2 regions of the Escherichia sp. MAL-1 genome follow, and region 2 is predicted to be linked to the other one. Evidence: predicted binding sites of a transcription regulator. Region 2 holds the regulator's gene; the other holds the start of a gene.
What was found. The regulator CRP, encoded in region 2, controls carbon source genes, mostly activating them, when cyclic AMP is high. The targets are predictions, from matches to a motif close to ATGTGANNNNNNTCACAT.
Positions count from the first base shown of each region.

Region 1: the regulator CRP is predicted to act here: its motif matches at 2,478-2,495, upstream of ompW (outer membrane protein OmpW).

Region 1 covers NZ_CM129609.1:2,778,311-2,782,735, forward strand. The annotation lists gene ACU8XX_RS13775 (con-10 family general stress protein) at 316-495, shown strand; gene ACU8XX_RS13780 (YciE/YciF ferroxidase family protein) at 581-1,081, shown strand; gene ACU8XX_RS13785 (ferritin-like domain-containing protein) at 1,127-1,633, shown strand; gene ompW (outer membrane protein OmpW) at 1,693-2,331, opposite strand; partial or broken gene ACU8XX_RS13795 (YkgJ family cysteine cluster protein) at 2,571-2,660, shown strand; gene ACU8XX_RS13800 (YciC family protein) at 2,688-3,431, shown strand; gene ACU8XX_RS13805 (septation protein A) at 3,461-4,000, shown strand; gene yciA (acyl-CoA thioester hydrolase YciA) at 4,105-4,425, shown strand, end outside.
Region 2 covers NZ_CM129609.1:396,496-400,920, reverse strand. The annotation lists gene ACU8XX_RS01855 (hydrolase) at 1-175, shown strand, start outside; gene ACU8XX_RS01850 (YheU family protein) at 169-387, shown strand; gene ACU8XX_RS01845 (phosphoribulokinase) at 441-1,310, shown strand; gene ACU8XX_RS01840 (OsmC family protein) at 1,365-1,769, opposite strand; gene crp (cAMP-activated global transcriptional regulator CRP) at 2,071-2,703, shown strand; gene ACU8XX_RS01830 (YccS/YhfK family putative transporter) at 2,754-4,425, shown strand, end outside.

The DNA.
Region 1 (4,425 bases), 2.4 Mb from region 2:
ATTCATTTAATATTTATCTTTTTACCGTTTCGCTTACCCCGGTCGAACGTCAACTTACGTCATTTTTCCGCCCAACAGTAATATAATCAAACAAATTAATCCCGCAACATAACACCAGTAAAATCAATAATTTTCTCTAAGTCACTTATTCCTCAGGTAATTGTTAATATATCCAGAATGTTCCTCAAAATATATTTTCCCTCTATCTTCTCGTTGCGCTTAATTTGACTAATTCTCATTAGCGACTAATTTTAATGAGTGTCGACACACAACACTCATATTAATGAAACAATGCAACGCAACGGGAGAAATAACATGGCCGAACATCGTGGTGGTTCAGGAAATTTCGCCGAAGACCGTGAGAAGGCATCCGACGCAGGCCGTAAAGGCGGTCAGCATAGCGGCGGTAATTTTAAAAATGATCCGCAACGCGCATCTGAAGCGGGTAAAAAAGGCGGTCAACAAAGCGGTGGTAATAAATCAGGCAAATCCTGATTCACCGTTAATTATTAATATCAGCTGATAAAGATAATTGCATCTGCGGGCCGTATGGCTCGCAGTGATTTCACTGGAGAAAAATATGAATATGAAGACCATTGAAGATGTATTTATTCACCTGCTTTCAGATACCTACAGCGCAGAAAAACAATTAACCCGGGCACTGGCAAAACTCGCAAGAGCAACATCAAATGAAAAATTAAGTCAGGCTTTTCATGCGCACCTCGAGGAAATTCATGGACAGATTGAACGTATTGATCAAGTTGTGGAGTCCGAATCGAACCTGAAAATTAAGCGCATGAAATGTGTGGCAATGGAAGGTCTTATTGAAGAAGCTAATGAGGTCATCGAAAGTACCGAGAAAAACGAAGTGCGTGATGCCGCACTGATTGCCGCAGCACAGAAAGTCGAGCATTATGAGATTGCCAGTTACGGGACATTAGCGACGCTGGCTGAACAATTAGGTTACCGTAAAGCAGCGAAGCTTCTGAAAGAAACCCTGGAAGAAGAAAAGGCCACCGACATCAAACTGACTGATCTGGCCATTAATAACGTAAATAAGAAAGCCGAAAATAAAGCCTGAAATATGAATTTTAACTTTTAGTCATTTTATAAAGAGGACATTTTCATGAATCGTATTGAACATTATCATGACTGGTTACGTGACGCCCACGCAATGGAAAAGCAAGCCGAATCTATGCTTGAATCCATGGCCAGCCGTATAGATAATTATCCTGAACTACGCGCTCGTATTGAACAACATCTTAGTGAAACCAAAAACCAGATTGTTCAACTGGAAACTATTCTTGATCGTAATGACATTTCACGTTCAGTCATTAAAGATTCCATGAGTAAAATGGCTGCGCTTGGGCAGTCAATCGGTGGTATATTCCCTTCTGATGAAATAGTCAAAGGCTCTATTAGCGGATATGTCTTCGAGCAATTTGAAATCGCCTGTTACACCTCACTATTAGCAGCAGCAAAAAATGCCGGTGATACAGCTTCAATTCCAACCATCGAAGCGATTTTAAATGAGGAAAAGCAAATGGCCGACTGGCTGATTCAGAATATTCCGCAAACAACTGAGAAATTTTTAATTCGCTCTGAAACTGATGGCGTAGAAGCGAAGAAATAATACCCTTTATACCATGTCCTTATTGACCCCGTATATTACGGGGTCGTTTTTGTGCGGAATTAAAAACGATATCCTGCTGAGAACATAAACACCCACGGATCGAGGCGTACGCTATCGTGTTGCTGTGCACCGCCCAGCTTATAATTGGCGGTGGTATCGATATCCATGTACCACACTGACATGTTAACCAACCAGTCACGGTTAATCAGATAATCAACCCCCACCTGCCCGGCAGCTCCCCAGGAATCTTTCAGACTGAGATCGGAAAGCCCTGCCTCTTTGCCATGATCGTTAAATCCATTATCAAAGAAGGTGGTGTAGTTAATACCTGCCCCAACGTAAGGACGGAATTTGCTGCTGGCATCACCAAAATACCACTGCGCCATCAGTGTTGGTGGCAGATGATGAACGGTTGCAATATCGCCGGTCGCCCGGGTGCCGATTTTATGGCGGAACGGCGTCGCTGCCAGTAATTCCACACCAATGTTGTCGGTCGCCATATAAGTAAACGTAAGGCCCAGTTGCGTGTTATTGGTCACGCTGAATCCACCCAGACTTCCTAACGTACCACCAGCACCTTCTGTTGGACGTACGGTTGCAGAACCTGCACGCATAAAAAATTCGCCTGCTTCATGCGCAAAGGCACTGCCAGAGAGAAGAGTTGTTACTGCCAAAGCCGCCACTGTTAACTTTTTCATATCCGCTCCGTCGTTATGGTTATAAAAACGTGACGAATATACCTACATTGGAGTAACAAATGATCCTACATAGATCACATTACATATGATAATTCACCCTTTATTGATCTGGATTAATTTAGAAGTTGCATTGAGAATCCTGGTTAATGTGATTTAAATCAATTTTTAAATATTTTCGCTACGCAAATATTAACTCGGTCGCCACTTGCCGCGATTTGCCCATGCCTGAAGGCCAGCAATTACCTCCGCTTTACAAAGATATGCTTTTCCATACAAGACCTGATGCTGCCACCCGAGGCTTAACCAGGGTACAATTGCCCGCTAATTAACACCTGCATAAAACTCAAGGAGAGTGCATGTCTATCACGGCGCAGTCCGTATACCGTGACACCGGAAATTTCTTCCGTAATCAATTTATGACCATTCTGTTGGTATCGTTGCTATGTGCGTTTATCACAGTGGTGTTAGGGCATGTTTTCTCACCCAGTGATGCACAGCTTGCGCAGCTCAATGACGGCGTGCCCGTTAGCGGCAGTAGTGGGTTGTTCGACCTGGTTCAGAATATGTCACCGGAACAGCAACAAATTTTGCTGCAGGCTTCAGCGGCGTCCACTTTTTCAGGATTAATCGGTAACGCCATTCTCGCCGGAGGCGTAATATTAATTATCCAGCTGGTGTCTGCGGGTCAGAGAGTCAGTGCGCTGCGAGCTATTGGTGCCAGTGCGCCGATATTGCCAAAGTTATTTATTCTGATTTTTCTGACTACCCTTTTAGTACAGATTGGCATCATGCTGGTGGTCGTTCCGGGAATTATCATGGCCATTTTACTGGCCCTGGCACCGGTGATGTTGGTACAGGACAAAATGGGCGTTTTTGCCTCGATGCGTAGCAGTATGCGGCTGACTTGGGCGAATATGCGTCTGGTGGCACCCGCAGTACTGAGCTGGTTGCTGGCAAAAACACTGTTGCTGCTTTTTGCCTCTTCTTTTGCCGCATTAACCCCGGAAATTGGTGCCGTACTGGCGAACACCTTGAGCAACCTGATTTCAGCCATATTGCTCATCTATCTGTTCCGCCTGTATATGTTGATTCGCCAATAACCTTAAGCATTTGATTACGGAATCGTAAAATGAAGCAGTTTCTTGATTTTTTACCGCTGGTTGTCTTTTTCGCGTTTTACAAGATTTATGACATCTATGCGGCTACTGCGGCGCTGATCGTCGCCACGGCGATTGTGCTTATCTATAGCTGGGTTCGCTTTCGTAAGGTTGAAAAGATGGCCCTGATCACTTTTGTTCTGGTGGTCGTCTTCGGTGGCTTGACGCTGTTCTTCCACAATGATGAGTTTATTAAATGGAAGGTTACAGTCATTTATGCTCTATTTGCGGGAGCCCTGTTAGTCAGCCAATGGGTGATGAAAAAGCCGCTAATTCAGCGGATGCTGGGTAAAGAACTCACGCTGCCGCAACCGGTATGGTCGAAGCTGAATCTGGCCTGGGCTGTTTTCTTTATCCTTTGCGGTCTGGCAAACATCTACATCGCATTCTGGCTGCCGCAAAATATTTGGGTCAACTTTAAAGTCTTTGGCCTGACCGCCCTTACCTTAATCTTCACATTGTTAAGCGGTATCTATATCTACCGCCACATGCCGCAGGAAGATAAATCCTAACCAGACTGCCAGTCCTTCGGGGCTGGCGCTGTATCTCCTCTGTTCTCCTCAGGAAAATCATAGTAGCATCGCGCCTGTGATTTTCCTTTTAAGTCGGTTTTACCATGTCTACAACACATAACGTCCCTCAGGGCGATCTTGTTTTACGTACTTTAGCCATGCCCGCCGATACCAATGCCAATGGTGACATCTTTGGTGGTTGGTTAATGTCACAAATGGATATTGGCGGCGCTATTCTGGCAAAAGAAATTGCCCACGGTCGCGTAGTGACTGTGCGGGTTGAAGGAATGACTTTCTTACGGCCGGTTGCGGTCGGCGATGTGGTGTGCTGCTATGCACGCTGTGTCCAGAAAGGGACGACATCGGTCAGCATTAATATTGAAGTGTGGGTGAAAAAAGTAGCGTCTGAACCAATTGGGCAACGC
Region 2 (4,425 bases):
GGATCATCAGGTGATCCCGAAACCGGAAAGTCTCCCCCCGCAGGTGGAGTATCAACTGACTGAACATGGCGGTCATGTTGGCTTTATTGGCGGTACATTACTTCATCCGCAAATGTGGCTGGAGTCACGCATTCCTGACTGGTTAACAACGTATCTGGAGGCGAAATCATGTTGATTCCGTGGCAAGACCTCTCCCCCGAAACGCTGGAAAATTTAATTGAAAGCTTTGTGTTACGTGAAGGCACCGATTATGGTGAACATGAGCGTACACTTGAACAGAAAGTCGCCGACGTCAAACGCCAGCTACAGTGCGGAGAAGCGGTGCTGGTATGGTCGGAGCTGCACGAAACGGTCAATATTATGCCGCGCAGTCAGTTTCGCGAATAACCTGCAACCGTCGGCGGACGAGATAATAATGATAGCTAAGTCATGGAGTTACTATGTCTGCCAAACATCCGGTCATTGCGGTAACAGGATCCAGCGGCGCGGGGACCACCACCACCAGCCTCGCGTTTCGTAAAATATTCGCGCAGTTAAATCTGCATGCAGCTGAGGTGGAAGGCGACAGTTTTCACCGTTACACCCGCCCGGAAATGGACATGGCGATCCGCAAAGCGCGCGACGCCGGGCGGCATATCAGCTACTTCGGCCCCGAGGCTAACGACTTCGGCCTGCTGGAACAAACCTTCATTGAATACGGTCAGAGCGGCAAAGGGAAATCTCGCAAATATCTGCATACCTACGATGAAGCCGTACCGTGGAATCAGGTACCGGGGACATTCACCCCCTGGCAACCTTTACCGGAACCCACTGATGTACTGTTTTATGAAGGTTTACACGGCGGCGTAGTCACGCCACAGCATAACGTTGCGCAGCATGTGGACTTACTGGTCGGCGTGGTGCCTATCGTTAACCTTGAGTGGATTCAAAAACTGATCCGCGACACCAGCGAGCGCGGGCACTCACGAGAAGCAGTGATGGACTCAGTAGTGCGTTCAATGGAAGACTATATCAACTACATCACACCGCAGTTTTCCCGCACCCATCTTAACTTCCAGCGCGTTCCCACCGTCGACACTTCAAACCCGTTCGCGGCAAAAGGTATCCCGTCGCTCGATGAAAGCTTTGTGGTGATCCATTTTCGTAATCTGGAAGGGATCGATTTCCCCTGGCTGCTGGCGATGTTGCAAGGCTCATTCATTTCCCACATCAATACGTTAGTGGTACCGGGCGGCAAAATGGGTCTGGCAATGGAATTAATTATGCTGCCGCTGGTGCAACGATTGATGGAAGGAAAGAAAATCGAGTAACTCTGCTATTACGCCGGATAAAATACTATCCGGCTTCACAACGGGATAGTTAAGTCACGCGGCAACCACTTCATACGAGTGAGTAATATTCACCGCTTTTTCCAGCATCAACGCCACTGAACAATATTTCTCGGCAGAGAGATCAACCGCACGCGCAACCGCTGCGTCTTTCAGGTCGCGACCGGTGACGATAAAATGCAGATTAATGTGCGTAAACAGGCGTGGTGCCTCTTCGCGGCGTTCAGAGGTCAATTTTACTTCACAATCGACCACATCCTGACGCCCTTTTTGCAGGATCGAAACCACATCGATGGCACTGCAACCACCCGCCGCCATCAACACCATTTCCATCGGACTTGGTGCTTTATCGCCTGAGTTGCCGTCCATTAAAATCTGATGACCAGAGGCGGATTCGCCCAGAAAAGTTAACCCTTCGACCCACTTCACTCGCGCTTGCATTTTTGCTACTCCACTGCGTCAATTTTCCTGACAGAGTACGCGTACTAACCAAATCGCGCAACGGAAGGCGACCTGGGTCATGCTGAAGCGAGACACCAGGAGACACAAAGCGAAAGCTATGCTAAAACAGTCAGGATGCTACAGTAATACATTGATGTACTGCATGTATGCAAAGGACGTCACATTACCGTGCAGTACAGTTGATAGCCCCTTCCCAGGTAGCGGGAAGCATATTTCGGCAATCCAGAGACAGCGGCGTTATCTGGCTCTGGAGAAAGCTTATAACAGAGGATAACCGCGCATGGTGCTTGGCAAACCGCAAACAGACCCGACTCTCGAATGGTTCTTGTCTCATTGCCACATTCATAAGTACCCATCCAAGAGCACGCTTATTCACCAGGGTGAAAAAGCGGAAACGCTGTACTACATCGTTAAAGGCTCTGTGGCAGTGCTGATCAAAGACGAAGAGGGTAAAGAAATGATCCTCTCCTATCTGAATCAGGGTGATTTTATTGGCGAACTGGGCCTGTTTGAAGAGGGCCAGGAACGTAGCGCATGGGTACGTGCGAAAACCGCCTGTGAAGTGGCTGAAATTTCGTACAAAAAATTTCGCCAATTGATTCAGGTAAACCCGGACATTCTGATGCGTTTGTCTGCACAGATGGCGCGTCGTCTGCAAGTCACTTCAGAGAAAGTGGGCAACCTGGCGTTCCTCGACGTGACGGGCCGCATTGCACAGACTCTGCTGAATCTGGCAAAACAACCAGACGCTATGACTCACCCGGACGGTATGCAAATCAAAATTACCCGTCAGGAAATTGGTCAGATTGTCGGCTGTTCTCGTGAAACCGTGGGACGCATTCTGAAGATGCTGGAAGATCAGAACCTGATCTCCGCACACGGTAAAACCATCGTCGTTTACGGCACTCGTTAATCCCGTCGGAGTGGCGCGTTACCTGGTAGCGCGCCATTTTGTTTCCCCCGATGTGGCGCAGACTGATTTATCACCCCGATATCAACTATGCACTTCGACAAACGCTGGTGCTATGTTTGCCCGTGGCCGTTGGGTTAATGCTTGGCGAATTACGATTCGGTCTGCTCTTCTCCCTCGTTCCTGCCTGTTGCAATATTGCGGGCCTTGATACGCCTCATAAACGTTTTTTCAAACGCTTAATCATTGGTGCGTCGCTGTTTGCCACCTGTAGCTTGCTGACACAGCTACTACTGGCAAAAGATGTCCCCCTGCCCTTTTTGCTGACCGGATTAACGCTGGTACTTGGCGTCACTGCTGAGCTGGGGCCATTGCACGCAAAATTGCTTCCCGCATCGCTGCTCGCCGCCATTTTTACCCTCAGTCTGGCGGGATACATGCCGGTCTGGGAACCATTGCTCATCTATGCGTTGGGCACTCTCTGGTACGGATTGTTTAACTGGTTTTGGTTCTGGATCTGGCGCGAACAACCGCTGCGCGAGTCACTAAGTCTGCTGTACCGTGAACTGGCAGATTATTGTGAAGCCAAATACAGCCTGCTTACCCAGCACACCGACCCTGAAAAAGCGCTGCCGCCGCTGCTGGTGCGCCAGCAAAAAGCGGTCGATTTAATTACCCAGTGCTATCAGCAAATGCATATGCTTTCCGCGCAAAACAATACCGATTACAAGCGGATGCTGCGTATTTTCCAGGAGGCGCTGGATTTGCAGGAACATATTTCGGTCAGTTTGCATCAGCCGGAAGAGGTGCAAAAACTGGTCGAGCGTAGCCATGCGGAAGAAGTTATCCGCTGGAATGCGCAAACCGTCGCCGCTCGCCTGCGCGTGCTGGCTGATGACATTCTTTACCATCGCCTGCCAACGCGTTTTACGATGGAAAAGCAAATTGGCGCACTGGAAAAAATCGCCCGCCAGCATCCGGATAATCCGGTTGGGCAATTCTGCTACTGGCATTTCAGCCGCATCGCCCGCGTGCTGCGCACCCAAAAACCGCTCTATGCCCGTGACTTACTGGCCGATAAACAGCGGCGAATGCCATTACTTCCGGCGCTGAAAAGTTATCTGTCACTAAAGTCTCCGGCGCTACGCAATGCCGGACGACTCAGTGTGATGTTAAGCGTTGCCAGCCTGATGGGCACCGCGCTGCATCTGCCGAAGTCGTACTGGATCCTGATGACGGTATTGCTGGTGACACAAAATGGCTATGGCGCAACCCGTCTGAGGATTGTGAATCGCTCCGTGGGAACCGTGGTCGGGTTAATCATTGCGGGCGTGGCGCTGCACTTTAAAATTCCCGAAGGTTACACCCTGACGTTGATGCTGATTACCACCCTCGCCAGCTACCTGATATTGCGCAAAAACTACGGCTGGGCGACGGTCGGTTTTACTATTACCGCAGTGTATACCCTGCAACTATTGTGGTTGAACGGCGAGCAATACATCCTTCCGCGTCTTATCGATACCATTATTGGTTGTTTAATTGCTTTCGGCGGTACTGTCTGGCTGTGGCCGCAGTGGCAGAGCGGGTTATTGCGTAAAAACGCCCATGATGCTTTAGAAGCCTATCAGGAAGCGATTCGCTTGATTCTTAGCGAGGATCCGCAACCTACGCCACTGGCCTGGCAGCGAATGCGGGTAAATCAGGCACATAACACTCTGTATAACT